Linked DNA regions of Alkalihalophilus pseudofirmus. The main gene of each other region encodes a partner of the protein of the gene in region 2 in a complex. Links are inferred from orthologs where the notes say so. Each region holds a gene or a part of one and is shown on either strand. Other genes may lie near its edges. The genes, in order: holB, holA and dnaX.

Region 1 (7,536 bases), 1.0 Mb from region 2 along the record:
GCGGCAGACTGCCAAATTGATCTAACAGCTTTTTGAATGTCGCGTATTTCGAAATTTCCTCGCGTGACATTCCCCCATCATGAAGGAAGCCCTCTACTTTTTGTTTGCCAAGCTCAAGCGCTTCTGCCAAATTGGCGACACGATCACTGAAAGACTGATAGCTGTCTTTACGCTTGTGAATCGTTTGAATGACATTGACCATAGATTCACTAAGAGATCCCGCTGCTTGAAGAAGCCTCTCTACATCTCTCGTTGATAAAGCTGAAAAGTCAACCCCGACATCACGGCCAATCTGCACCACCGTATAGCGTTCATGATAAGACGGGGCATCATCTATTCCGCTCGCTGCAGCAGCAAAATTCATTTCGAAATGGGGGTCAAATACGATCGTTGGAATTTGAAGTTTCATCAATTCCTCAAGCATTACACGCAGGCCAAATGACTTACCCGAGCCAGAACCGCCAAATACCCCAATATGAGGGTATTGCTGCATTGCACGAATATCAAAGATAAACGGAACACCGTTTTGAGGACGAAGATTATCTTCTTCTTGAATATGTAACAGCCCGTTTAAGGAATCTGGCAGACTGGGTGCAATAAAATCCGTTGATTTCACTTCCCCAAGCACCATCCCATCTTTCGGATTAGATTGTACAAGCAGCGATTCTATTTCATGAAACTCTGGATGCCTGATTCTGGCCCCAGTCTGAATAGGCTGCGGCGCCTCTTCAAAAAGACGCACCTTTGCTAGATGAATATCATCAGCTCCAATATCATATCCAATATGCTCTAACGTTTTCAGTACTTGATCATCGACAATTCCCTTATCAAATCCCATTGGAATATAACGGTTATAGGAGAAGGTTTCGACTACTTCTCCTTTAGGGTTTTTTAATGACTGATCTTCTATCACAACCATTTCATTCATCCGGAACTTATGCTCTTTGGATGCAACATATACTTCATGCTGAGTCGTAACCCCTACAATTTGCATTTTTCTTCCTCCTTAATAAGGTCTGTCTTGACGTTTTTGTATAAACAAACGTTGTTTAATTTCCGGGTCAATGTATTGCTCAACTAACGCTTCTACTAGGCGGTCTGTCACTCGAACATCCCGATCGACATGATCCAGCCAAAAAGGGATGCCTCTCCCGTCCTTTGGGGTAAGGGTGTAGAGGAGATCAGAGACAAGATCGCGTTTCTCAGACTGCTCAATTAAGAGGTCAAATCCTGTAATACTAGGTGCTGAGCTAGGGCGCATCCATGATGATGACAAGCCTGCCTTTTGTTGAATGTCTTCTAAATGAATCATCTCGCCTCGATTAAGTTTACCAAACAACAAATCACGGTCATACGTATGAGGTTTTCTAGCATGATCTTTGAAAGCTGGCAGCTTAATCAAATTTTCTGTCGTAATTTCCTCTGATACCCCAACAAGGAGCACGTCTTTCTCTAAAGCAAGAAGCCGTAAACTTTCCCATTCTTCCGGAGCATCAATCCTATAATGATATAGGGCCCCGTCCATCATAAGGAATCCTACATCCTTTTCTTCTATTAATCTCTTAGCCACCTCAAGTTCAATTTTAGCTAATAAATGAGACCGCCATTTAATTGGCTGCTTCTCCTGTTCAATCTCTTCTTTTGTATCAAGCAAAGGAGTGTAGACATCTGACTCTCTGCATTCATATCCTGAGATGGTTTTCGCTAATGCTTGGAATAAATAAAGAAGATGCGGTGGTTGTCCTTTTGTTTGATTTACAGACCCATCCACTCCTGCTATCTCACGACCATTTAACCAATTCGACAAAGTTCTTGTCGAAATCGACTCCATTTGTCGAAAGTAAGTGCCAGAGTCACGCAACTTTTGTCGAATAATCTCTTTTTCATTTGTCGAATCAGCGTAGATTGCTTTCAATTCATTTCCTATACCTTCCAACTTTTTTGCAAGATCTGGGGACAAGTTTAACATACTTTATTTACCTCCTTTTTAAACAGTTGATATATCAAGGTTTATAGACATGGAATAAATTACATGCGTTTTTATATAAAAATATTTATAAATTAATTGACTTGTTTTGGAAACACTGGTATTCTAAAAACAGAGAGAAAAATGTCGAATAATGACACAAAAACTTATAAATATTTTTAAGTCTGAGAGGAGACGATTCATAATGAAATCTACAGGTATCGTACGTAAAGTTGATGAATTAGGTCGTGTAGTTATTCCAATTGAACTACGCCGCACACTTGATATTGCAGAGAAGGATGCTCTTGAGATCTACGTTGATAACGATCGCATCATTCTAAAGAAATATAAGCCAAACATGACTTGCCAAATTACTGGTGAAGTTTCTGATGATAACCTATCTATCGCAGGTGGTAAAATCATCCTTAGCCCACAAGGTGCTCAAGATATCATCAAAGAATTACAAGATTACGTTTCTCGTTCAACACAATCTTAATAAGCCTTTTATGATAAAAGACTCTGTTATCCAGAGTCTTTTTTTGTATTACGTATGATATGCCTGATATACTTCTCGCTTTGGCAGATTTCGATCAACTGCTACTTGTTTTATCGCAGTTTTTGAAGGCATCCCTAGAGCGATATAATGTTCTACATGCTGATTTAGATCTAGCTCGTCCCACCACTTGTCCTCTTTAATTTCTTCTGTTAAACCTTCTACAATCAGGCAAAATTCTCCTTTAACCGTACCAGTTTTACACCACTCAACGGCTTCTTCTAACGTGCCGCGCTGATACTCTTCAAACTTCTTTGTTAACTCCCGGCAAATGGTTATTTTTCTGTTTCCCAAGGTTTGATGCATGGCTTCTAAAGTCTCTTTTAAGCGATGAGGAGCCTCATAAAACATAAGTGTTGCTTTGATTGGTTTCAACTCCTCAAGGGTTTCGGTCCTGTTTTTCTTCTGACGAGGCAAAAAACCCGCAAAGAAGAAGGATTCTGTATTAAGGCCTGAGGCGATCAGGCTTGTGAGGGCTGCATTCGGGCCCGGAAGTGATATGACAGAAATGTCTTCTCCAATGGCTAGCTTGACAAGGTCATGTCCTGGATCTGAAATGGCTGGCATACCCGCATCACTTACCAGTGCAATTGTTTTTCCTTCTTTTACTTTTTCAATCAACATATTTCCTGCTTTTTCTTTATTATGCTCATCATATCTTACCAAAGGGGTTGTAATCTCAAAATGATTACAAAGCTTCTTAGATTGTCTCGTATCTTCAGCAGCAATATAGTCTGCTTCTTTTAATGTACGGATGGCACGGTAAGTCATATCTTCTAGGTTGCCAATTGGTGTTGGCACTAAATAAATGACACCCACTTGCGCATCACTTCTAAAACTAGCTTGTTGCTTCATTATTTTCACCACTCTCTAAAACATAACGTTCCTTCTGCTTTCTACTCAGTTTCTTAATAGCATACTCTGCTTGAAGTGCTTCTTTTTTCGTTTCGAATTCTTGTACATACTTAAGCGTGAACGGCCCTCGTCCTTTTGTATACTTCGCACCTTTGCCTGAGCTATGCATATCTAGTCTTCTACCTACATCTGTCGTATAACCTGTATACCAGCTGTGGTCGCTGCATTCAAGAATATAGACATAATGGCTCATGATCCAATATACACCTCTTCAAATTCCTTTGTATATTCCCCGTCAAGTCCATAAACGGTTATTGGGGGCAAGCACTTAAGACCGGAGCTTCCATCTTTAATACCCTCTATTAACACAATGTTGGCATCCTTGCCCTTTTTCGGGTGAACGAGCTGCATTCGTTTTGGTTCAATTCTGTAATTCTTCATTAAGTAAATGATATCCCCTAGGCGCTCCGGACGATGGACAAGCGTCACTTTCCCCTTTTGTTTAACATATTGGCTGCATACGCGAATCACATCTTCTAATGAGCAGTGAATTTCATGCCTTGCAATGGCTAAATGAAGATTTTTATTCTTCTCTTCTTCAGATACGGTTTCAAAATAAGGAGGATTACATGTCACCACATCAAAGCTGCCTTTTTTTATCGATGGCGGCAGGTGATTAAGATCTGCTAACTCAAAATGCAGCTGCTTGTTCAATTTATTTAGTTTCGAATTTCTCTGAGCCATGTCCCATAGTCTTTCCTGAATTTCAACACCTGTAATCGTTGCTTTTGTGCGGGTGCTTAATACAAGAGGAATGACTCCATTGCCAGAACACAAATCAAGAACGTTTCCTTTTTGGATGGGAAGATAAGTGAATCGGGCGAGTAAGATGGCATCTATTGAAAATGAGAATACCGATGGACTTTGAATGACTTTTAGATCTGTCCCGGCAATATAATCAATCCGCTCATCCTGGTATAGATTATCCAAGCTGTCCAACTACCTTTCTATTGTCTTAAACATTGTCTTAAACGCTTTCTATGTAAACAAAAGGCCTTCCTTTTAAAATGGAAGGCCTTTTTAAGAGGCATACATCAACTTTATTTTTGATGCAAAAATGATAAGCAAAAGAGGCAATCATCACCATCAGAACGCAAGCTTCCATAATGAGTATTACACACATGAAACCCTTCTTGATAAAGGCGCGCTAAATTATCATAGCCTTCACCCACCACCGGCTTCTTCTGTGCTTTATCTTCAAGAGGCTTATCATTTGTTCGTTCCTCTTCTGAGTCGAGCCGCTTCCTTAAGTTATCATTTTCTATTTGCATATAATGATTTTCTTCAATTAAGTGGGCGAGCTGCTCTTTTAAGCCACGTAGCTCATGATGAAGCTCTCCGATCCGTTCTTCAATTTGACTCACCTTTTGAAAGATTGCCTTTTTCTCCACGTAGCTCCCACCTCTTTATTCTCTGGCTTCAGCTGCTGCGACTTTGTGTTCTGTCAGCTCATCGAGTGTAAACTCAAGAACTCCTTCGTCACTTTCAAGTATATCTACTTGAACGAGCCGCTCAAGCATATTCAGCCCTACTACTTTACCTTTTCCATGTGGAGTTTTAATATGTTTTCCTACATCAGGCAATTCTTTTTTAGCTGACTCATACATATCATTTTCATACTTTAAGCAACACATTAAACGCCCGCATAAGCCAGATATCTTAGCTGGATTTAATGATAAGTTCTGATCCTTTGCCATCTTTATTGACACCGGTTCAAAATCACCTAAAAATGATGAACAACATAAAACTCTCCCACATGGGCCAATCCCGCCGAGCATTTTCGCTTCATCTCGGACTCCAATTTGACGCAATTCAATACGTGTTCTAAAAACAGCGGCAAGGTCTTTAACTAACTCTCTAAAGTCAATACGACCATCTGCTGTAAAATAAAACAATACTTTATTGCGGTCAAATGTATATTCAACATCAACTAGCTTCATATCAAGCTGATGTTCATTAATTTTATCTGTACAAACATCAAATGCCTTTTGAGCCTGTTCACGGTTTTCTTGAACAGTCAGCCGGTCCTTTTCTGTAGCAATGCGGATCACTTGTTTTAAAGGTAATACGACATCTTGTTCCTCTACAGATTTGACACCAATGACCACACGGCCATACTCGACACCTCTTGATGTTTCGACGATGACAGCTTCTCCTTTTTCAAGCTCTAAATCACCTGGGGAGAAGTAATAGATTTTGCCCGCTTTTTTAAAACGGACGCCTACGACTTGATGCAACCGTCTATCCCTCCTGTATGCTAAAGAACAACTTCTCCATCACCAGCTGCGGATTTACATTGGCGCTTAAATGGCGCTTTGCTTCGAGTACAAAAGACATGCTTTGACTCGTATTCTCCTGCGAGCTAGAGAGGGCCTGCTGCTCTAGCAACGTCTGCTGGTCAGCAAATACTAATTGGTCCGTTTTGCCGACCTGTGTATATAAAAGGTCTCGCAACCATAAGAGAATCATATCAAGACCGAGTTCAAGTTCACGTCGTTCTTTAAATGTAGGAATCCATTTATCCTGAATTGTTAAGAACACTTGATGCGGTCTTTCATAAAGCTCTTCGTTTAATTGTATCACTACGCTTCGTGCTTGTGCAATCCAATCTGACTCCATTAGCGCAATTGCCTCTTCATAGCTTTGAGTCAGACCTGCTATTAACGTACTTAGCGTACGTGATATTCCTTCTTTTTCCAAACGTTCAATAAATTTTTCTCTTGGGAGAGGCGAAAAACTTAATTGCTGACTCCGTGATTGAATTGTAGGCAGCACACTGCTCGCTCGCTCTGTCATCAGCACAGCTAAAGTCGGGGCAGTTGGTTCTTCTAGAAATTTAAGCAGACTGTTTGCAGCACTCGCCGTCATTTTATCTGCTTGGTCAACAATATAGACTTTCTTGCCTGATTCTACCCCGCGGTAAGTAAATTCTTTTTGCAAGTGTTCAACCTGTTGCTTTTTAATAGAAAGCCCCTCTGGTTCAATAATGTGTACATCCGGGTGATTGCGATGCTCAATACGTTTACAATCAACGCAAGCTAAGCAAGGTTCAGCCCCTTCACTCTTCTTACATAAAAAGCTTTTTGCCAGCTGAAATGCAATTTGCTTCTTCCCTGTCCCCTTGCTTCCTTCAAATAAATAAGCGTGAGCCAGGCGGTCTTTTTCTAAACTTCTCTGTAATAATTGGACAACTTTCGGCTGACTGTCTTTTAATTCGTTCCATGTTTCCATTTTCATGCATCATCCTTAAAACTGTTCAAATTGCTCTACTGGTAAAACAAATACAGTCGCGCCGCCTACTTGTACTTCTACCGGATAAGGAACATAAGAATCTGCATTGCCGCCCATTGGTGAAATTGGAGCAACAAGCTGATCACGGCTTTGACAGTTTTTCTTGATAATTTCTTTTACCTGCTCAATATGCACATCTTCCGTTCCAATTAAGAAAGTAGTATTACCAGCCTTCAAAAAGCCTCCTGTACTAGCAAGCTTTGTCGCTCTAAAGTTCGCCTTAACTAACGCCTCTGATAGTCTGTTGCTGTCTTTATCTTGAACTACCGCAATGATTAATTTCATCATAACCACTCCTTCAAAATGAATAATGGTAAAACTACTTAGAAGATTTCTTTAGAAAGTCGTTAATAACCGCCATCGCATCCAAAAATACAGCATCTACATCTTGATTGGCATTTATCACAGCCATTCGTTCAGGATACTGTGCGATCACTTTCTCATAGCCTTCTTTTACCTTCTCGTGGAAATTAAATACTTCTTGATCCAGCCGATTGACCTCGCGAGTCCCGCTTCTCTTAATTCGTGCGAGTCCGACTTCCGGTTCAATATTAAAAAACAACGTTAGATCAGGGTAGTTTCCTTCAATGGCAAATTCATTAATCGCCAGCACATCGTTAAAACCAATCCCGCGTGCATGACCTTGATAGGCGAGGCTGCTGTCAATAAAGCGGTCACATATAACTACGTTTCCTTCTTCGAGTGCCGGGAGCACTTTTTCTATGAGGTGCTGCCTTCTAGCCGCAGCATATAAAAGAGCTTCCGTTCTCGCATCCATTTCTGTATGCCTAACATCGAGAATGACTTCTCT
Region 2 (9,118 bases):
AGAGCTGTGAGGCTTCTCTAAAAAGCCGAGTTCCTCTAGGTCAGCCATGTCATTTCTGATCGTCGCTGGACTAAATGTTATATCTTCTCGCTTAGAGATGCTGCGAGAACCGACTGGCTCTGCCGACCGGATATAATCATCAACTATGGCGTGCAGAATTAACAATTGTCTATCTGTTAACATCTCTCATCACCTCTGTTAGCACTCACAATGATCGAGTGCTAAATCTAATGATAAATTATCAAATAGGTCAGGATTTGTCAACTTCAAAACAACATTTCTTCTAAAATAAACGTTTGGTTTTTTTGCTAATCCTCTAACACAGCAAGAAACTGTTCAAATACTTCATTGGCTAACAACAGTCCCTCGTTTGTCAGTTTTAGCATACCTTGCTCACTAACTAGCAACCCTCGCTCAGATAAATCCTTTATTTGATCGTGATAGAGCTTGTTAAGGTCTTTATCGTAGCGTTTAGATAACTCGTCAAGATCTACCCCGTTAAGCTTTCTCAGGCCCATAAACATCGCTTCTTCAATTTGTTCTACTTTACTGACTTTATGTTCATTAAGGTAAGGTAGCTTTTTTTGATTTACAGCTTCTATATACTTTGGCACAGGACCAATGTTTTGATGGCGAACGCCATTTACATACCCGTGAGCCCCAGCACCGAAACCATAATATTCATCGTTATTCCAATAAACGAGATTATGCTTACTCTCACGTCCAGGCTTAGCGAAGTTGGAGATTTCATATTGTACGAGTCCATGAGCTTTCGTACGTTTTCTAAGCTCTTCATACATTGTTACCTCATCTTCTTCAGGAGGCAAACTTAATTTCCCCTTGCGCTGACGATTAAAAAACACTGTCTTCTCTTCAATTTTCAATGAATAAGCAGATAGATGTTCTACCCCTAATTCAGCTGCTTTTTCAATCGTATCAATAAATTGTTCGACCGATTGATGCGGCAGACCAAACATTAGGTCAAGCGATAGATTATCAAAGCCTGCTTCTCTGCTCCGCTTAACAGCGTCATGCACACTATCACTTGAGTGCGTTCGGCCGATCGCGTCTAATAGTGATTGATCAAAGGACTGCACTCCGATGCTAAGACGATTCACACCGTATTCTTTCATAACAGTAAGCTTTTCTTCTTCACTGCTATCTGGATTAACTTCCACCGTAAATTCCTCAATCTGCTCCATAGGAAGGATCGAATGCATTCCGGCAAATAGAGTTCGTAACTGAGCAGCCGTTAAAGCGGTAGGGGTTCCACCGCCGACATAGATTGTTTTAAGCTGATCGGGCTTTGCTTCATTAATCGTCATATGCATTTCGTGAAGCAGTGCTTGAATGTACTCATCGACCGGCTGGTTTTTCAAAAATACTTTATTAAAATCACAATAGTGACAAATATGCTCACAAAAAGGGATGTGAATATATGCTGCTGTCCTCATATTATTCCTCCTGCTAACAATAAAACCGCAGGAACCCCTGCGGTTATCATTGTATTATTCATCCATACGAAGAACGGCCATGAAGGCTTCTTGCGGTACTTCCACGTTACCAACAGACTTCATTCGCTTCTTACCTTCTTTTTGCTTCTCAAGAAGCTTACGTTTACGTGAGATATCCCCGCCGTAACATTTAGCAAGTACATTTTTACGCATCGCTTTAATCGTAGATCTTGCAATAACTTTTTGTCCAATACTAGCTTGAACAGGCACTTCAAATTGCTGACGAGGGATTAACTCTTTTAACTTTTCAACAATGATTTTGCCTCGGTCATAAGCTGAATCGCGGTGAACAATAACCGATAGGGCATCGACCTTCTCACTATTTAACAAGATATCCATTTTAACCAGCTTAGATTGTTTATAGCCGATCAACTCATAATCAAATGAAGCATAACCTTTTGTATTTGATTTTAATTGATCAAAGAAGTCATAGACAATTTCAGATAAAGGAATTTCATAAACAATTTGTACACGGTTCTCATCTAAGTATTGCATGTCAATGAAAATTCCACGTTTACCTTGGCAAAGCTCCATTACTGAACCTACATAATCATTTGGAACCATTACTTTTGCTTTTACATAAGGCTCTTCCACATAATCAATCTTTTGTGCATCAGGCATATTAGACGGATTATCAATTTGAAGGTCTTCCCCACTAGTCAGCTGAACCTTGTACACAACACTTGGTGCTGTAGTAATAAGAGAGATACCAAATTCACGTTCAATACGCTCTTGAATGATTTCCATGTGCAAAAGTCCTAAGAATCCGCAGCGGAAACCAAAACCTAGCGCCTGAGATGTTTCTGGCTCATATTGCAATGACGCATCATTTAACTCAAGACGCTCAAGAGCTTCACGAAGGTCATTGTAATCATTTGTATCGATTGGGTAAAGACCACAGTATACCATCGGATTCATGCGACGGTAGCCTGGCAGTGGCTCAGATGCCGGGTTCACAGCATTCGTAATCGTATCACCGACACGCGTATCGCCGACATTTTTAATTGCAGCCGTTAAAAATCCTACATCTCCGACAGTCAGCTCATCACGTTTTTCTGCTTTTGGAGTAAATACCCCAATCTCAGTTACTTCAAATTCTTTTCCTGTAGCCATCATTTTAATCTTCTGGCCAGGCTTCACTGTGCCATCAATAATACGAATATAAGCTACGACACCGCGATATGAATCATATAGAGAATCAAAAATTAAGGCTTTAAGCGGGGCGTTCGGGTCACCAGTTGGTGCAGGTACCTTTTCGACCACTTGCTCTAAGATCTCTTCAATTCCAATTCCATTTTTTGCAGATGCAAGTACAGCATCAGATGCATCAAGACCGATTACATCCTCTACCTCTTGTTTCACGCGCTCAGGCTCTGCACTTGGAAGGTCAATTTTATTGATGACCGGCAAGATCTCAAGATCATTATCAAGGGCCAAATAAACATTGGCAAGAGTTTGCGCTTCAATGCCTTGTGCTGAGTCAACAATTAACAAAGCCCCTTCACAAGCTGCTAAACTTCTCGATACTTCATATGTAAAATCTACATGTCCTGGAGTATCAATTAAGTGGAAAATATATTCTTCGCCGTCTTTAGCTGTATAGGTTAATTGAACAGCATTTAATTTAATTGTAATTCCACGCTCGCGCTCAAGGTCCATTGCATCAAGCGTTTGGTCTTTCATTTCACGGTCAGTCAGGGCGCCTGTTTTCTCTAAAATACGATCAGCTAACGTTGACTTTCCGTGGTCAATGTGAGCAATGATCGAGAAATTTCGGATTTTCTTCTGGCGCTCTATGCGGTCATTGTTATTCATAAATTGATCACTCCTACTAAATCGTGCCATATACACTATTTCTCATTATACCAATCGTTTAGACCGTCTTCAATACACAGATTAGGGTTAGCCTAAAATCTTAACTTATTTGCTATTAAAACAATCTTTATTTTCTATTAAAATGATCTATTTTACAGAAATAGGGAAGTCCCTATAGCATGTCTTTTTTATTATCATATGTTATTACTAAAAGGTTTGTTAAAGAGGTGAGCCCTTGTCAAAAGAAGAATTTGAACGACTTATGAGATTATTAGATGTCATACAAGAAATCGGATCTAAAGAATTATTCTCAAACATCATTGATGGTGTGAACCGGGATCGCTACAACCTTATCCGCACCTATTTCGACGAATGTATCGATAATATCCCCATAAAAGAAAAAAGAGAGTAGCAGCTATTATTCGCTGCTCTCTCCATTTAACACTTCATGAACAAATGTCATCACTTGGGTAAGTGCCATCCGGCTTATTCTGTTTGCTCCTTCAGCAACACCTGTGCCAAGCTCAGAAAAAAAGTTAAACCTTCCTACATCTTCTGCTTTTTGGCGCTTTTCCACTAATTGACTTTTAGGATCTACAGGCTGTTCCTTTTTAGCACTTATTACCTCAGGTTCTGACGGGACACCTGCCGCTTCACTCTCCTTGAGTTCAAGAGGAACTGGCTTTGTGATCCCTAGTTCTTCGTTCATATGCTGAATGCCAAATAGAGAACCAAGCAACAAAGTTACGAGTATGAACATGATCACAAAAACCAGTTTCTTAATCATCATTTTTCCTCCTCTTCTCCGTCTGCTGCGCTTACATCCACCGCTTCTTCTGTTTCTACATCGTCTGTCCCATCCACCGCTTCTTCTGTTTCTACATCGTCTGTCCCATCTACCGCTTCTGCATTCCAATAATAATCAGCAAACACATCAGCCAGCGCTTCTGCAGAACGATAGACCTCTTCAAGTGAGTTATGCACACCGCCAAATTCAACCAGCATTGATTGTTTCGATAAATCTTGATTAAATTTACCATTTGTACCTCGGCCTGCTTTTAAAATTACCCCACGGCTTAGTCCAGGATATTTCTCTTCAAGCATGTCATGCAGCTCTTCTGCTAATTTAAGATTATGTTCATAATTTGAATGATCCCCGCCTACTACAAATACTGTCCGTCCATATTCAACACCATTTATGGTTACAGTCGTTTTATCCCTTGAGAGCGTATCGCGGTGAAGATCAAAGAAAAATTGCAGGTCATCATTTTGTGCTATGGCTTCTTTTACAAATTCACGAGATGCATCATACGATTGTGCGTATTGCCAGCCTCTATTTTTTAGAGCACCTTGCACATCACGTTCCTCTATTTCTGTTCCGATCCCTCTTTTTTCAAGTTCTTGAGATAACTTCTCTCCGACTAAAGTGATATTAACCTCACCATGAAAGGCTTCATTTACTACGTCTGTTTTAAGCTCTGGTAAAAAAGATTCGGTATTATGAGAATGAATAATATGCGCTACTTTTCTGCCATCTGTCGAGCCTTGCAGATTATCTCCTGCCTGCTTTAATTCCTCAAGCTTTGCCAAACTTTCTTTTGTCGCCTCACGCTCTGCCATTATTACTTCTAGAGGGGGAGCTGACTCAAACGGCAAGTTTGTATAATCTGTTCCTTCACCCGCTACAATAATCTGGCCGTCAAATAATGAAAAGCCTGGCAGCTCTCGCCCCAACAGACTTCTTGGATCATCCGGATTAATACTTGTCGCCACTTGAAACGCTACACCAGAGAGACTCATAGCCTCAGCATCAGGTGGAAGCTCTTGTTTAAAATACTGATTCTCCATTCCAAGAAGGTGAACAAAGTCTTCTCCTTCCAGACCATTAGCCCATTGATTTATAGAGGAAGAAGCCATTCCATATCCCGGCTCAAAGGAAGTGAGTACACCTGTAAATATAAAAAGGGACATCACGCCAACTATGATTAATGCAGCTAGACGTTTTAAGCTCGTCCGATTGACTTTTACGGTAAATCCATGAAATCCCCGTCTTCGCATCTTCTCATCCTTTCATGTTTGCTTGTCCACACGCACACTTACATGATTAGACCTTGTAGTTGAGATATATGCTTTTATGAGACAGGGTAGAACGTATAATTTTATAATGGGACATATTTTCTCAATATAAAAGCCTCTTCCCATATGGAAAGAGGCTTTCTGCATTAATGTGTGTAGGAACCAACATTATCTTGATTCACTTTTTTGTGAAGAGCTGCGTTCAGGCCTTGCGCAATGACATTGGCCATATCATCAATAAAAACATCAACTTCTTTTGGAGTGACCATTAAATTATGTCCAAGCGGAGAGAGGACTTCTCTAATCAGCTGACGTTTCTCTTCTTCTGGAAGCGTGCCGACCATTCCGAGAATTGTTTGCTTTTTCTCGTCATTTGGCAGATCTTCATCCGTTAACACCCGCTTCTCGCCAAATGTCATCCCTGCTGGGGCAAGGGAACGAGACGGAGCATTACCTTCTTTCATTTCGCGACCAAAATGCTTTAACACATAATCAATCGTATCACTCGTAATTGACACCGCATCGACCACCGTTGGAATCCCAACAGCAATAACCGGAATCCCAAGCGTATCTTTGCTCAGCTCTTTTCGTTTGTTTCCAACCCCGCTTCCAGGATGAATGCCTGTATCAGAAACTTGAATCGTCGCATTCACTCGCTCAATGGAACGTGACGCTAAGGCATCAATCGCAATCACGAAGTCAGGTTTTGTTTTTTCTATAATACCAAAAATCACATCACTCGTTTCAATACCTGTCAGCCCCATAACTCCAGGGGTGACTGCACTAACAGGACGATATCCTCCTTGAACCTGTTCAGGTGCGAGCTCAAACAGGTGACGAGTAATCAGTAAATTTTCAGCTGCGATCGGACCAAGTGCATCAGGTGTTACATTCCAATTCCCTAAGCCGACAACTAAACAAGTATCCTCTTCCTTGATTCCGATGTCGGTCATAAACTGATGAAACTGACTTGCAAAAACTCTTTCCATTTTTTCTTGAATGTCAGTATCTTTTTTTCTAATCCCCTGAGATTCAAATGTTAAATATGAGCCTTGCTTTTTCCCAAGACGCTTTGCTCCTACTTCATCAATGATTACTTTAATTACTTTAACATCATCAATCACTTCTTCTTCAATCTGCACACCGCTGACATTTTGTGATTCTTGTTCTCCTGGAGCCTTTCTCTCTTGCTCTTCAACTGCTAACTGATGAGCTTCCACAGCTAGATCAGTGCGTATTTGATATTGTTCAAGGTTTAATTCTTTAGGCATTCGGATCACCCTCCTCATTCTACTCTTAGCAAATAGCTTCTCCATTGGTTTTTGTTTTCATTCTTTCTATTGCATTTGTTCGTTGTTTTTGATAGAATGCAGATTGTTGTATTGATGATGCCAACGGGTGTCGTCACTGCCTTGAATAAAGGATGCGAAACCGTTCATAACATAGAGATGGACTGGTTACAAAAGAGGACAATCGTTGTTTAACCAGGAGGTGAAAGGTATGCCAAATATTAAATCTGCAATTAAACGTGTGAAAACAAACGACAAGCGTCGTGCGCAAAACATCGCTGTTAAATCTGCTCTACGTACTGCTATCAAGAACTTTGAAGCTAAAGTGGAAGCTGGTGAGCAAGAAAATGCTCAAGCAGCATTCGTTGATGCAGCGAAAAAGCTTGACAAAGCAGCAAACAAAGGTCTTATTCATAAAAATGCAGCTTCACGTCAAAAGTCTCGTCTAGCTAAAAAGCTTAACGGTCTTTCTGCATAATGAACGAAAAAAAACGACTCATACAAAATGAGTCGTTTTTTTATGATTATAAATCTTGAGTCATCTTCATTAATAATAATTCCACCGCCAACACTTTCTCCATCTTTCCTGATTTAATCGCATAATCGGTATCAGCTGCCGCTTCAAGAAGGGTTAAAAGTGATCTTTCCTCAAATTGACTGACCTTTTGGCTGGCAAGTTTAACAGCATATGGGTGAAGCTTTAATTGAGCTGCAATTTGTTTTTGTGAGTAAGCTTGTTTACTTAACCCCTTCACTTGATAATAAATTCGAAACTGTCTTGCAAGGAGCGCTAATATCTTTAATGGATCTTCTTTCTGCTTCAACAAATCATGATATATGACAAGTGCCTCGTCTAAACGCTTTTTCACAGCAAAATCAATTAATGCAAACACATCTTGCTCAAGAGTGCGAGCAACAAGTAAATCAACCTCCCGCGGAGTAATCTCTCCTCCCTCACCTACATAAAGGGCAAGCTTTTTCAACTCTGACGCTGCAAGAAGCAAGTCAAATCCAAGCCGTTCAACCAAACGTTCCTGAGCTTCTTTTGTTATTTGGATATGGTGGCTAGCTGTCTGCTCTTCTATCCACTGCTTCATCATTCGGTCATCAAATGGAAGAGCTTCAATAACTGTTGCTTCTTTTTTTAATCGTTTTGTAATTTTTTTCCGTTCGTCTAGCTTTTCATAAGGAGCAACAAGGATGAGCGTTGACTCAGGAGAAGGATTTTCTATATATTTGATTAACACATCAATATCATGCTCGATTTTCACGTCTTGCTTTTGACTGGTAACGGCTTGAAAATCTTTCACAATAACCACTTTATTCGCCCCTAAAAATGGCAGTGTTTCCGCTTCTTGAACAACAAGCTCTATTGGCGTTTCTGAAAAGCTATATGTAATAACATTCATATCTGATCCATCTTGACCGACTACTTGATCTAATACTTGCTGCGAAAAATCTTCAATCAAAAATTGTTGCGTACCATGTATAAAATAAACGGGTGAAATCTTACCATTTTTTACCTCTTTTTTTGCTTGCAAGTAATTCATTTACACATTCCCCAATTTCATTGCAATATTCTTATCGATTTATGGATAATATATGGGTGTAGTCAATCGATAATTGACTGCTGACTTTCGATACCCTTCTTTAGCTTAGAAAAAAATGCTGGCCATTACAAGTTAAATATTGAGTAAGTGTATTGAGTACATTTACTTTGCAAAGCTAGTTAGTGAAAACAAGAGAAAGGGGTCCGGCCCCCATGTGCCAAACCCCCATTTATGATAAACGTCATGATCCGAGATCCCGGGTACCCTCGTTCATGACGATAATCATGACCGCCTTTCACTAGTTATGATATCCTATGCAGATTCAAACTATAGGTGACAACTCTTTACAATGCAGGCAGATCCATCTCAAGATGAACAAATTATTGAACATTTCTTGATTAAGGATAATTGTTTGAGGAATCGATATAGCTTTTTTTGGTGGCTTGGCTTATACTAAAGGTTGAAAAAAGGAGGGGTGCCAGATGAATCATTTTGAAAAAGACGTACAAAGTAAGCGTAATGATGCGATTGATTCTGGTGTTGCCTTTGTTGTTTCTTTTGGCTTCTTTGCAACGATTTTTATCATTGCATCTATTGTTGATGTATTCTCAGGATTTTAAGCCGAAAAAACACAGGCATGAAAGGTACCATCTGAATGGTACATAAGCAGAGGAGCAAGTTAATCTTGCTGCTCTGCTTTTTTATATGGGGAAAATATGATCTTCATTTTTTCTTGGTATAGATGCAATTGAACAGCACCTTGAAGGTCCGTTCTAATCACCTGAATGTTGTGGTCAAAAAGGCGTTCGGTTACCTCTGGATGTGGATGATTAAAGCGATTGTTTCGTCCTGCTGAAATTAACCCAATATTTGG
Region 3 (10,618 bases), 1.0 Mb from region 2 along the record:
CAGTGCTCTACCTCCAAAACTCTCAACCTCGAGGCTAGCCCTAAAGCTATTTCGGGGAGAACCAGCTATTTCCGAGTTCGATTGGCATTTCACCCCTACCCACACCTCATCCCCGCATTTTTCAACATGCGTGGGTTCGGGCCTCCATTCAGTGTTACCTGAACTTCACCCTGGACATGGGTAGATCACACGGTTTCGGGTCTACGACGGCGTACTCATTCGCCCTATTCAGACTCGCTTTCGCTACGGCTCCGCCTTATCAGCTTAACCTTGCACGACATCGTAACTCGCCGGTTCATTCTACAAAAGGCACGCTGTCACCCATTAACGGGCTCCAACTAGTTGTAGGCACACGGTTTCAGGATCTGTTTCACTCCCCTTCCGGGGTGCTTTTCACCTTTCCCTCACGGTACTGGTTCACTATCGGTCACTAGGGAGTATTTAGCCTTGGGAGATGGTCCTCCCGGATTCCGACGGGGTTTCACGTGTCCCGCCGTACTCAGGATCCACTCAGGAGGAAATAGAATTTCGACTACAGGGCTGTTACCTTGTGTCGCGGACCTTTCCAGATCGCTTCGCCTATCCTATTTCTTTGTAACTCCGTATAGAGTGTCCTACAACCCCAAGAGGCAAGCCTCTTGGTTTGGGCTGATACCGTTTCGCTCGCCGCTACTCAGGTAATCGCATTTGCTTTCTCTTCCTCTGGGTACTTAGATGTTTCAGTTCCCCAGGTCTGCCTCCTCATACCCTATGTATTCAGGTATGGGTACTATTCCATTACGAATAGTGGGTTCCCCCATTCGGATATCCTCGGATCAAAGCTCACTTACAGCTCCCCGAGGCGTTTCGCCGTTCGTCGCGTCCTTCTTCGGCTCCTAGTGCCAAGGCATTCACCGTGCGCCCTTTCTAACTTAACCAAAATTTAAAAAAGGTTGTTGAATTCTTGACATGCTCGTTCAATCTTCTCTATTAAAAGATACCGATGAACAAATATGTTTACATGGACTTCAGATAAACTTCGAATCTCTTCGTCTACTTCACAATTCGTGTTCTCACGTACCGATGTACGATCCGAGCACTCATTTGATCGTATCCTCGATCTTCTCGTTTCTCTTTGTCCGTTTTCATTATCTAGTTTTCAAAGAACCAAGTACTAACCCTTACTCAACTTGGTGAGAATTAGTATCTAATTGAAGGATAGTTCCTTCAAAACTGAACAAAAGATCCAAAGCGTATATGATCGTAAGATCATACATCGACTAGAGTTAAATACTCCATAGAAAGGAGGTGATCCAGCCGCACCTTCCGATACGGCTACCTTGTTACGACTTCACCCCAATCATCTGTCCCACCTTAGGCGGCTGGCTCCAAAAGGTTACCTCACCGACTTCGGGTGTTACAAACTCTCGTGGTGTGACGGGCGGTGTGTACAAGGCCCGGGAACGTATTCACCGCGGCATGCTGATCCGCGATTACTAGCAATTCCGGCTTCATGTAGGCGAGTTGCAGCCTACAATCCGAACTGAGAATGGCTTTATGGGATTCGCTCAACCTCGCGGTTTTGCAGCCCTTTGTACCATCCATTGTAGCACGTGTGTAGCCCAGGTCATAAGGGGCATGATGATTTGACGTCATCCCCACCTTCCTCCGGTTTGTCACCGGCAGTCACCTTAGAGTGCCCAACTGAATGCTGGCAACTAAGATCAAGGGTTGCGCTCGTTGCGGGACTTAACCCAACATCTCACGACACGAGCTGACGACAACCATGCACCACCTGTCACTTTGTCCCCCGAAGGGGAAAGCTCTATCTCTAGAGTGGTCAAAGGATGTCAAGACCTGGTAAGGTTCTTCGCGTTGCTTCGAATTAAACCACATGCTCCACTGCTTGTGCGGGCCCCCGTCAATTCCTTTGAGTTTCAACCTTGCGGTCGTACTCCCCAGGCGGAGTGCTTAATGTGTTAACTTCGGCACTAAGGGCATCGAAACCCCTAACACCTAGCACTCATCGTTTACGGCGTGGACTACCAGGGTATCTAATCCTGTTTGCTCCCCACGCTTTCGCGCCTCAGCGTCAGTTACAGACCAGAGAGTCGCCTTCGCCACTGGTGTTCCTCCACATATCTACGCATTTCACCGCTACACGTGGAATTCCACTCTCCTCTTCTGTACTCAAGTCTCCCAGTTTCCAATGACCCTCCACGGTTGAGCCGTGGGCTTTCACATCAGACTTAAGAGACCGCCTGCGCGCGCTTTACGCCCAATAATTCCGGACAACGCTTGCCACCTACGTATTACCGCGGCTGCTGGCACGTAGTTAGCCGTGGCTTTCTGGTTAGGTACCGTCAAGGTGCCGCCTTATTCAAACGGCACTTGTTCTTCCCTAACAACAGAGCTTTACGATCCGAAAACCTTCATCACTCACGCGGCGTTGCTCCGTCAGACTTTCGTCCATTGCGGAAGATTCCCTACTGCTGCCTCCCGTAGGAGTCTGGGCCGTGTCTCAGTCCCAGTGTGGCCGATCACCCTCTCAGGTCGGCTACGCATCGTCGCCTTGGTAAGCCGTTACCTTACCAACTAGCTAATGCGCCGCGGGCCCATCTGTAAGTGATAGCCAGAGGCCATCTTTTACCGCTCCACCATGAGGTGGAACGGGTTATCCGGTATTAGCCCCGGTTTCCCGGAGTTATCCCAGTCTTACAGGCAGGTTGCCCACGTGTTACTCACCCGTCCGCCGCTAACATCAGGGAGCAAGCTCCCATCAGTCCGCTCGACTTGCATGTATTAGGCACGCCGCCAGCGTTCGTCCTGAGCCAGGATCAAACTCTCCATAAAAGTGTTTGATTAAGCTCAAAAATAATTCATTGACGAGATATCATGTATCTCTATTTCGCTTGGCTTTTGTTCAGTTTTCAAAGAACTTTTTCGTCCGCCGCTCGTTGGCGACTTAACTAATATACCATCACATCAACGTTTCGTCAACATCTTTTTTAAAAGTTGTTTTCGTTTGTTGTTGTGGTGTGTCTCAGCGACAAGTAATAATATAACACAGTTCCGAAAATAAATGCAACCCCTTTTTATAAAAAGATTTATTAAAAAGAAAAAAGCCCGCGATCTTCTTATTAGAAGAATCGCAGCTTCTACTTAAAGAATAAACTGTTTCGTCACAATTAATAGAAGGAGACCAGGTATTCCGAGGACACCGGAGACTAATGCAGTCACTCCATTGATCGGAATGTGAAAGGCAAAGAACGAACCAAAAGCATTTACAAAGAACAACATCAAAGCTCCGATTACAAGTTTAACGGCTAGCTGCCCGACGAAACGAATGGGCTTAAGTGGTGCCCCAACCGTTAATAACAAGATAACCAGCCCTGCCAAAATTGCGATAACTAAGATCGGATCCATCTCATCACCTCTTAATGCTTGTCTTTAGTTCATTTTATGTGTGCTCACACAAAAAAAGAACAAGCTATCTAACAAGCTTGTTCTGTCGCATTTTTTGAGTTCTAGCTTCTCTTAATAAGAAGGTATAGGCAGATTCAGTCGCCCTCATTCTCGCAAGCACGTCGTCCGATGGATCGACACTGTGTGATACGTAATGCTTTTCATTATCCAATCGTTCTTTCATCGATTCAATCGATCGTAATAGACGGTCGCTTTCTTCTTTCCGCAACTTTCCTCTTTTTCGAAAAAACATAACGGCCCCCTCGACGCTACAATTCTCTTCTACCTTCAATTGCTCTAGATAATGTCACTTCATCAGCATATTCTAGATCTCCACCAACTGGCAGTCCGTGCGCAATTCTCGTCACTTTAATACCGGTAGGCTTAACCAGGCGCGATATATACATCGCCGTTGCTTCCCCTTCAATAGTCGGGTTGGTAGCAATGATTACCTCTTGAATGGTGTCGTCTTGCAGTCGCTTTAATAGTTCTGGGATTTTGACATCCTCAGGTCCTATGCCGTCCATTGGAGAGATCGCACCATGTAAGACATGGTAATGACCACGATACTCCTTCATCTTTTCCATAGCGATCACATCTTTCGCTTCTTGGACAACACAAACCATAGAATCATCTCGATGTTTATCCTCACATATACGGCAAGGGTCCGTATCAGTAATATTATGACAAACCGAGCAATACGTTAAATTCCGCTTAGCATTTACAAGAGCTTTTGCGAAATCTAAGACATCATCTTCCTTCATATCTAAAACAAAGAAAGCCAGGCGGCTCGCCGTTTTCGGTCCGATACCTGGCAGTTTCATAAATCCTTCAATTAACTTTGCGATTGGTTCTGGATATTGCAAAGCAAAACCTCCTAGAACATTCCTGGGATGTTCATTCCTTTTGTGAATTTACCCATATCTTGCTCAACAAGCTCATCTACTTTTTTCAATGCTTCATTTGTAGCTGCTAGAATTAGATCTTGAAGCATATCAATATCATCTGGATCTACAACATCTTCAGAGATTTGCACATCTACAATACGCTTATCTCCACTAGCAATGACTGTCACCATACCGCCGCCAGCCGTTGCTTCAACTGTCTTTTCTTTTAATTCTTCCTGCGCCTTCATCATTTGCTTTTGCATTTTTTGCATTTGCTTCATCATACTACCCATGTTTTTCATAATAAGATCCTCCTTGTTTTAACCGTCTATTATTTCGACTAGATCTGCACCTACTAATTTGAGTGCTTCGTCTACAACAGGGTCACTCTCACTCTCTCCCCCGCGCTGTTCCTTCATATACTCTTCCTTCAACCTATCCCACTGAGTTTGAAGCAGTGTCATAAAGGTCACTTGAGTGGAGAATATCTGCTGAAACACCTCTTCTAAAAATGGACGGAACTTTGTATCCATCATATCACGATGCATTTCATTTTGAAACGCTAGAAGGATGAAGCCTTCAGCAGCTGCAACTGGACGGCTGTCACTCAACCAGGCATGTGCAGGAATATTTTGAGCTTTCACTTGTTCCATTACAGAACCCCACTGCCCTGTAACCTTTTGAAGCTCCTGCTTACTCGCTCCCTTAAGAAGCTCTTTTACTTTAGATGTATTTACTCTCGTTTGAGGAATTTGCTTTTTCGGCCGTCTTACCGACTGTTGAGGTGCGCTATCCCCCATAGTTGATGGGGTACCGCCTCCTGCTTGAAGCTGCTTCACTACTTTTTCAAGGGAAATAATTTTTGCCTCTAGCTGCTTAACGGTTTCTGACTTAACTTCACTACCGGCAGAAGATTCGCTTGGACGCTGATTCACTAACCTTATTAAGGCCATCTCGAGAATCACTTTCGGATGGGTAGACCATTTCATCTCTTGCACCGAGCCATTCAAAACCTCAATCGCTTGATACAGCCAAGGGAAGTCAAATTGTTCGCTTAGAGAAACAGCTATATCTCCCGAATCTGCTCTTTCTAATAAATCTTTCGAATCAGGAGCCGTTTTACATAACAGCAAATCTCTCATGTAGTAGATAAGATCTTCTAAAATACGGCCAGGTTCTTTCCCATCTCTTACAAGCTGATCAAGTGATTCAAGAACGACCGCCGAATCTTTATTTGCCACTGCTTCCACCAAATTAACTAAAACTTGTTCTGAGACAGCGCCTGTGATCGCTAGAACATCTTCTAATGTTAACGGACCTTCAGCATAAGAGATCGCTTGGTCAAGCAAACTCAATGCATCACGCATTCCTCCATCAGCGGCTCGGGCGATCATATTCAGAGCCTCATCATCTACTTCTATCCCATCATGCAAGAGTATCTGATTCATCCGTCCTACAATGGCCGTATTCGGGATTCGTTTGAAGTCAAAGCGCTGACATCTTGAAATAATCGTTAACGGAATTTTATGAGGTTCAGTTGTCGCTAAAATGAAGATAACATGACCAGGAGGTTCTTCTAATGTTTTCAATAAAGCATTAAATGCACCAGTAGAAAGCATGTGAACCTCATCGATGATGTATACCTTGTAAGGCACTTCATTAGGCGCAAACTTAACCTTATCCCTAATATCACGAATTTCATCTACTCCGTTATTTGATGCTGCATCAATCTCCATCACATCTACAATTGCACCTGAGGTGATCCCTTTACAGGCAGCACATTCATTGCACGGCTCTGCCACGGGGGCCTTCTCGCAGTTGATTGCTTTAGAAATGATTTTTGCAGCACTTGTTTTACCTGTCCCGCGTGGTCCTGAAAACAAATAAGCGTGGGAAAACTTATTTTGCAATAAAGCATTTTGAAGCGTTTTCGTTATATGTTCCTGTCCAACAACATCTCTTAATTGCTGCGGACGCCATACGCGGTATAATGCTTGATAGCTCATTGATTCCCACTCCTTCTTCACTTACTACTCCATATTATACTGATTTAAAAGATGATAATAAAGTATCTTAAGGGGGATACCTATAAAAAAACCCAATAAAAAAACAACCGCAAAAGCAGTTGTTATCTTATGTATATAATACCGTGCACCTTTCTTCGATAGTGCCACCCTAAGCGTTACCTAAGCAGTTAGCTCGGCCCAGGCTGCTCCACGGCACACGGAAGGGGCCACTTACTGCTGCTTCCTTCCGGACCTGACAGGGTTCGTGGGTTTCCGTTGCGTGGAACCCAAGCGTCAACACCACTTACTTAGGTCAGACCTTACGATGACAAAACCTCGGAAAGGGATTCAGTCCCGCTACAGCGGATTGCGGGTACAGGGCACCGCTACCTCCCCACCTAGCACGGCAAATTGTATAACGTTGTTAGGCGTCTTACTGACGCATTTCCTAGTATAGTTTGTTTGAGGAGAAATTGCAAGTGTAAGAATTAGGAAGCTCCATTTCTTTTCGCTTCCTTTCTTTTTGCTCTAAGCTTTCGAAAAAAGGTGGTAAGCCTTTCTCCACACTCTGTTTCTAAACACCCGCTTACCACTTCTGCACGATGATTAAATCGCGGTTCGTCCAGCAGGTTCATTAACGTTCCTGCACAGCCAGCCTTAGGGTCTGCTGCACCATATACTACAAGATCTAACCGAGACTGTACAATGGCCCCTGCGCACATTGGGCATGGTTCAAGCGTTACATAAAGAGTGCAGCCAGACAACCTCCAGTTGCCTAACACATCGCACGCTTCTTTTATGGCAAGTAATTCTGCATGCGCGATTGCTTGATGGTCACACTCCCTGCGATTATGAGCAGCAGCAATCACTTCGCCGTCTTTCACAATCACTGCTCCGATCGGCACCTCTCCTATTTGCTCCGCCGCATCAGCTTCCCGCAGCGCAAGCTTCATCCAATCCTCGTGTGTCTCAGCCACCAGAGCAACCTCCTCGCAATGTATATAGATATAAAAAAACACCACCCAATAGGTGATGTGTGTCATTTTAAAATATGGCGGAGGAAGAGGGATTCGAACCCCCGCGCGGTTTAACCCGCCTGTCGGTTTTCAAGACCGATCCCTTCAGCCGGACTTGGGTATTCCTCCGTGTTGTTACAAACCTGCTGACAAGGAATATAATATCATCCTACATAAAGTAGTGCAAGCTTTTTTATAAAAAAAGATGATCTTTTTTCAAAAGACCATCTTTCTTCTATTATATTAGTTGATCGTTACATCATGAAGCATGTAAGTTCCGTTTGGATGTTTCCAGAAACCTTGTACTTCATCACGAAGACCTACAAGGTACTCTTGATGGTAAAGGTAGATCATTGGAGCATCTTCAACTAACATTTCTTGCGCTTGCTTGTAAAGACCTAGACGAGTTTCCTCATCAGCTGTTTGACGAGCTTCTTCTAAGATCTCATCAAGCTCAGCATCTTGCATGAATGTACGGTTACCGGCTTCACCTACATTAGATGAGTGGAATAGTGGGTACATACCGTAGTCAGCATCACCTGTAACTACAGACCAGCCTAGGATAAACATATCATGTTGTCCGTTAGCAGTTTGCTCTAAATAAGCACCCCACTCAAGGATCTCAATACTTACATCTACATTAATTTTCGCAAGTTCAGCTTGAACATACTCAGCGATTGCCATACGCTCACGACTGTCATTTGTCCAAATTGTTGTAGAGAATCCATCTTCAAAACCAGCTTCAGCAAGAAGTTCTTGTGCAGCTTCTGTGTCATAACCTAATGGCTCAACAGAATCATCAAAACCAAATACATCTGGAGCAAGCGGTCCAACCGCAGGGATACCAGTGTCATCTAAGATACCGCTGATAATACCTTCTTTATTAATTGCCATTGAGATTGCTTGACGAACACGCTCATCATCAAATGGCTCTTTGTCCATGTTGAACCCGATGTATGAAAGACTCACACTGTTTGTACGATCAAGACTTACTTCTGGAGTATTCTCAACACGTGTTACATCACTTGGGCTGACAGGGAAAATAATGTGTGCTCCACCTGTTTCAAGCTCAGCAATACGAGTTAAATCTTCAGGTACTACAGAGAATGTTACAGAGTCAACCTTTGCAGGCTCGCCCCAGTAATCTTCATTTTTAACTAATTTCACAGCTGTACCAGGGTTCCACTCTTCGAATTTGAAGAAACCAGTTCCGACTGGGTTTTCACTGATTGAAGCACCAGGAGTTCCTCCGCCAGCTACAGCTTCTTGGTCCGCTTCAATAGAAGGAAGTGAACTAATAGAAAGTCCGTTATGAGCTAAGTGAGCAGGAAGCGGAGAGAAAGGATACTCAGTTGTTAATTGAAGAGTATACTCATCAGTTGCTTCAATGCTTGTTACCATATCAATTAAGAAAGAACGTGGAGATGCAACTTCTGGATCAAGAATACGATCAAAGTTAGCTTTTACAACCTCAGCGTTTAATTCTGAATCATCATGGAAAGTTACTCCTTCACGGATTTTGAATTCCCATGTGTTATCATCGATCATTTCCCAATCTTCAGCTAAGCCAGGCTCAAGCTCAAGATCTTCGTTTTGATAAACAAGTGTTTCAAAAATGTTAGCAATAACGTTACTTGATGGAACGTCATTTGAGCTTGCAGGATCTAATGATACTGCATCTGATAATGTAGCAATAACTAAATCGCCGCCTTCTGCACCTTCTGCAGCTTCAGTATCTTCCCCATCTGCATCACCAGCTGGTTCGCCTGAACTGTCCGGCTCACTTGCACATGCTGCCAGCGCAAAAGCTAGTACCATCGCAAGCAAGAAAGCGAAAAGTGAATTTTTAGACATCTTCACTTTTAAAAACCCCCTTAAATTCCTTTTTGTGTGAACTTTTAAAATTCAATATTACTATAACTTAACTTTCACAATAAAACAAGAAATTTTATAAAATTATTAATAGTTCATTTACTTTCTCATTTTTATTGAAGAAAGGTAAAATGGAAAACGCTTACATAATCCATTTATTATTCAGAATGTTTAAAATAAACTAACAAACGACATTATCTTACAAAAGTATTTTAAACATTGTAAAAAATTATGTACGTGATATAATAATGCGGTGTAGTATAACAATAATTTTGTCAAAATTTAAAGCATTTTGAGAAAGGGTGTCTATTATGAGCGAACAGACGATAAATGATGCTATGACAAAAAGTCCTCCTCCGAGCCCTCGGGTTAAGAGTATGAAAAACTTCTATAGAAAGCTTCGTAAAAACAAAGCTGCTATGGTCGGAGGAATTCTGATCTTATTTTTTGTTATTGTAGCGATTATCGGTCCATTTTTTGCACCGTACGATCCAACGGTTCAAAATCATGTGAACAAACTTGCAACTCCTTCATCTGAACACTGGTTCGGAACAGACCATCATGGTCGTGATATCTTCAGCCGTATTATTCATGGAATGTCAATTACATTATATATTGGCCTCTTCTCTGTTATTATCGGTACTGTTTTTGGTGTTTTCCTAGGATTGATTTCTGGTTATTACGGCAAGCGTGTAGATGCATTTATTATGCGTTGCATGGATGTATTACTAGCATTCCCTGGTATTTTACTAGCTTTAGCTATTGTAAGTGTATTAGGCGGAAGCTTAACAAATGTAATCATAGCTGTCGGAATATTCTCGATTCCTGTATTTGCAAGGATTGTACGTGGATCTGTACTTTCTGTTAGAAAGCTAGAATACGTGGATGCTGTTCGTGCACTTGGTGCAAGCGACGGGCGTATTATTTTTAAACACATTTTACCGAATATTTTATCACCTATTATTGTCCAAGCTACTTTGCGTATGGCAACAGCGATTCTTACCGCTAGTGGTCTATCATTCTTAGGAATGGGCGCTCAGCCTCCAACTCCGGAGTGGGGGGCAATGTTAAGTGCCGGACGAAATTATATGTATGACGCACCACATGTAGCGTTATTCCCAGGTTTGGCGATTGTTATTGTTGTACTAGCATTTAATATTTTTGGTGACGGATTACGTGATGCACTTGATCCGAAAATGAAAAACTAGAAAAGAGGTGTAGATGATTGTTTACTTATATAGTTAGACGATTAATTCAAACGATCCCTGTTCTTTTTGGTGTTACAATTCTCGTTTTCTCAATGATGCACCTCATTCCTGGTGACCCGGCTCAAATCATCGCCGGTGAAAGTGCATCCGAAGCTCAAGTTGAGCAAATGCGTGAGCGACTAGGC

Evidence for each region.
Region 1: holA (region 2) and holB share a complex: the UniProt entries of both Bacillus subtilis proteins name them as parts of the DNA clamp loading complex. The link is inferred for Alkalihalophilus pseudofirmus from one-to-one orthologs.
Region 3: holA (region 2) and dnaX share a complex: the UniProt entries of both Bacillus subtilis proteins name them as parts of the DNA clamp loading complex. The link is inferred for Alkalihalophilus pseudofirmus from one-to-one orthologs.

The regions. Positions count from the first base shown.
Region 1 is NZ_CP117835.1:41,907-49,442, reverse strand. The notes cover bases 4,671-7,536. They hold holB (DNA polymerase III subunit delta'), read right to left. Parts: upstream 6,666-7,536; coding sequence 5,676-6,665; downstream 4,671-5,675. Other genes in these bases: tmk (dTMP kinase), read right to left, coding at 7,045-7,536; darA (cyclic di-AMP receptor DarA), read right to left, coding at 6,681-7,010; PQ478_RS00195 (PSP1 domain-containing protein), read right to left, coding at 4,841-5,671; yabA (DNA replication initiation control protein YabA), read right to left, coding at 4,671-4,825. Also shown: PQ478_RS00230 (ATP-binding protein), read right to left, coding at 1-994; PQ478_RS00225 (DNA double-strand break repair nuclease NurA), read right to left, coding at 1,007-1,969; transition state genes transcriptional regulator AbrB, read left to right, coding at 2,172-2,462; rsmI (16S rRNA (cytidine(1402)-2'-O)-methyltransferase), read right to left, coding at 2,511-3,374; PQ478_RS00210 (GIY-YIG nuclease family protein), read right to left, coding at 3,358-3,627; PQ478_RS00205 (tRNA1(Val) (adenine(37)-N6)-methyltransferase), read right to left, coding at 3,624-4,364; more of yabA, read right to left, coding at 4,475-4,670. UniProt on the Bacillus subtilis protein: DNA polymerase III is a complex, multichain enzyme responsible for most of the replicative synthesis in bacteria.
Region 2 is NZ_CP117835.1:1,063,253-1,072,370, reverse strand. Bases 6,232-9,118 are described here. They hold holA (DNA polymerase III subunit delta), read right to left. Parts: upstream 8,245-9,118; coding sequence 7,219-8,244; downstream 6,232-7,218. Other genes in these bases: PQ478_RS05470 (DNA internalization-related competence protein ComEC/Rec2), read right to left, coding at 8,924-9,118; PQ478_RS05475 (YqzM family protein), read left to right, coding at 8,727-8,864; rpsT (30S ribosomal protein S20), read left to right, coding at 6,906-7,172; gpr (GPR endopeptidase), read right to left, coding at 6,232-6,676. Also shown: heat-inducible transcriptional repressor HrcA, read right to left, coding at 1-183; radical SAM family heme chaperone HemW, read right to left, coding at 309-1,454; lepA (translation elongation factor 4), read right to left, coding at 1,509-3,329; PQ478_RS05505 (hypothetical protein), read left to right, coding at 3,565-3,741; PQ478_RS05500 (DUF3679 domain-containing protein), read right to left, coding at 3,748-4,119; PQ478_RS05495 (stage II sporulation protein P), read right to left, coding at 4,116-5,387; more of gpr, read right to left, coding at 5,552-6,231. UniProt on the Bacillus subtilis protein: Part of the beta sliding clamp loading complex, which hydrolyzes ATP to load the beta clamp onto primed DNA to form the DNA replication pre-initiation complex.
Region 3 is NZ_CP117835.1:26,342-36,959, reverse strand. The notes cover bases 3,995-6,850. They hold dnaX (DNA polymerase III subunit gamma/tau), read right to left. Parts: upstream 6,338-6,850; coding sequence 4,652-6,337; downstream 3,995-4,651. Other genes in these bases: tadA (tRNA adenosine(34) deaminase TadA), read right to left, coding at 6,826-6,850; PQ478_RS00135 (YbaB/EbfC family nucleoid-associated protein), read right to left, coding at 4,322-4,633; recR (recombination mediator RecR), read right to left, coding at 3,995-4,310. Also shown: PQ478_RS00150 (pro-sigmaK processing inhibitor BofA family protein), read right to left, coding at 3,142-3,405; PQ478_RS00145 (YaaL family protein), read right to left, coding at 3,470-3,697; more of recR, read right to left, coding at 3,714-3,994; more of tadA, read right to left, coding at 6,851-7,314; PQ478_RS00110 (glutathione ABC transporter substrate-binding protein), read right to left, coding at 7,597-9,213; opp1C (nickel/cobalt ABC transporter permease), read left to right, coding at 9,537-10,433; nikB (nickel ABC transporter permease), read left to right, coding at 10,451-10,618. UniProt on the Bacillus subtilis protein: Part of the beta sliding clamp loading complex, which hydrolyzes ATP to load the beta clamp onto primed DNA to form the DNA replication pre-initiation complex.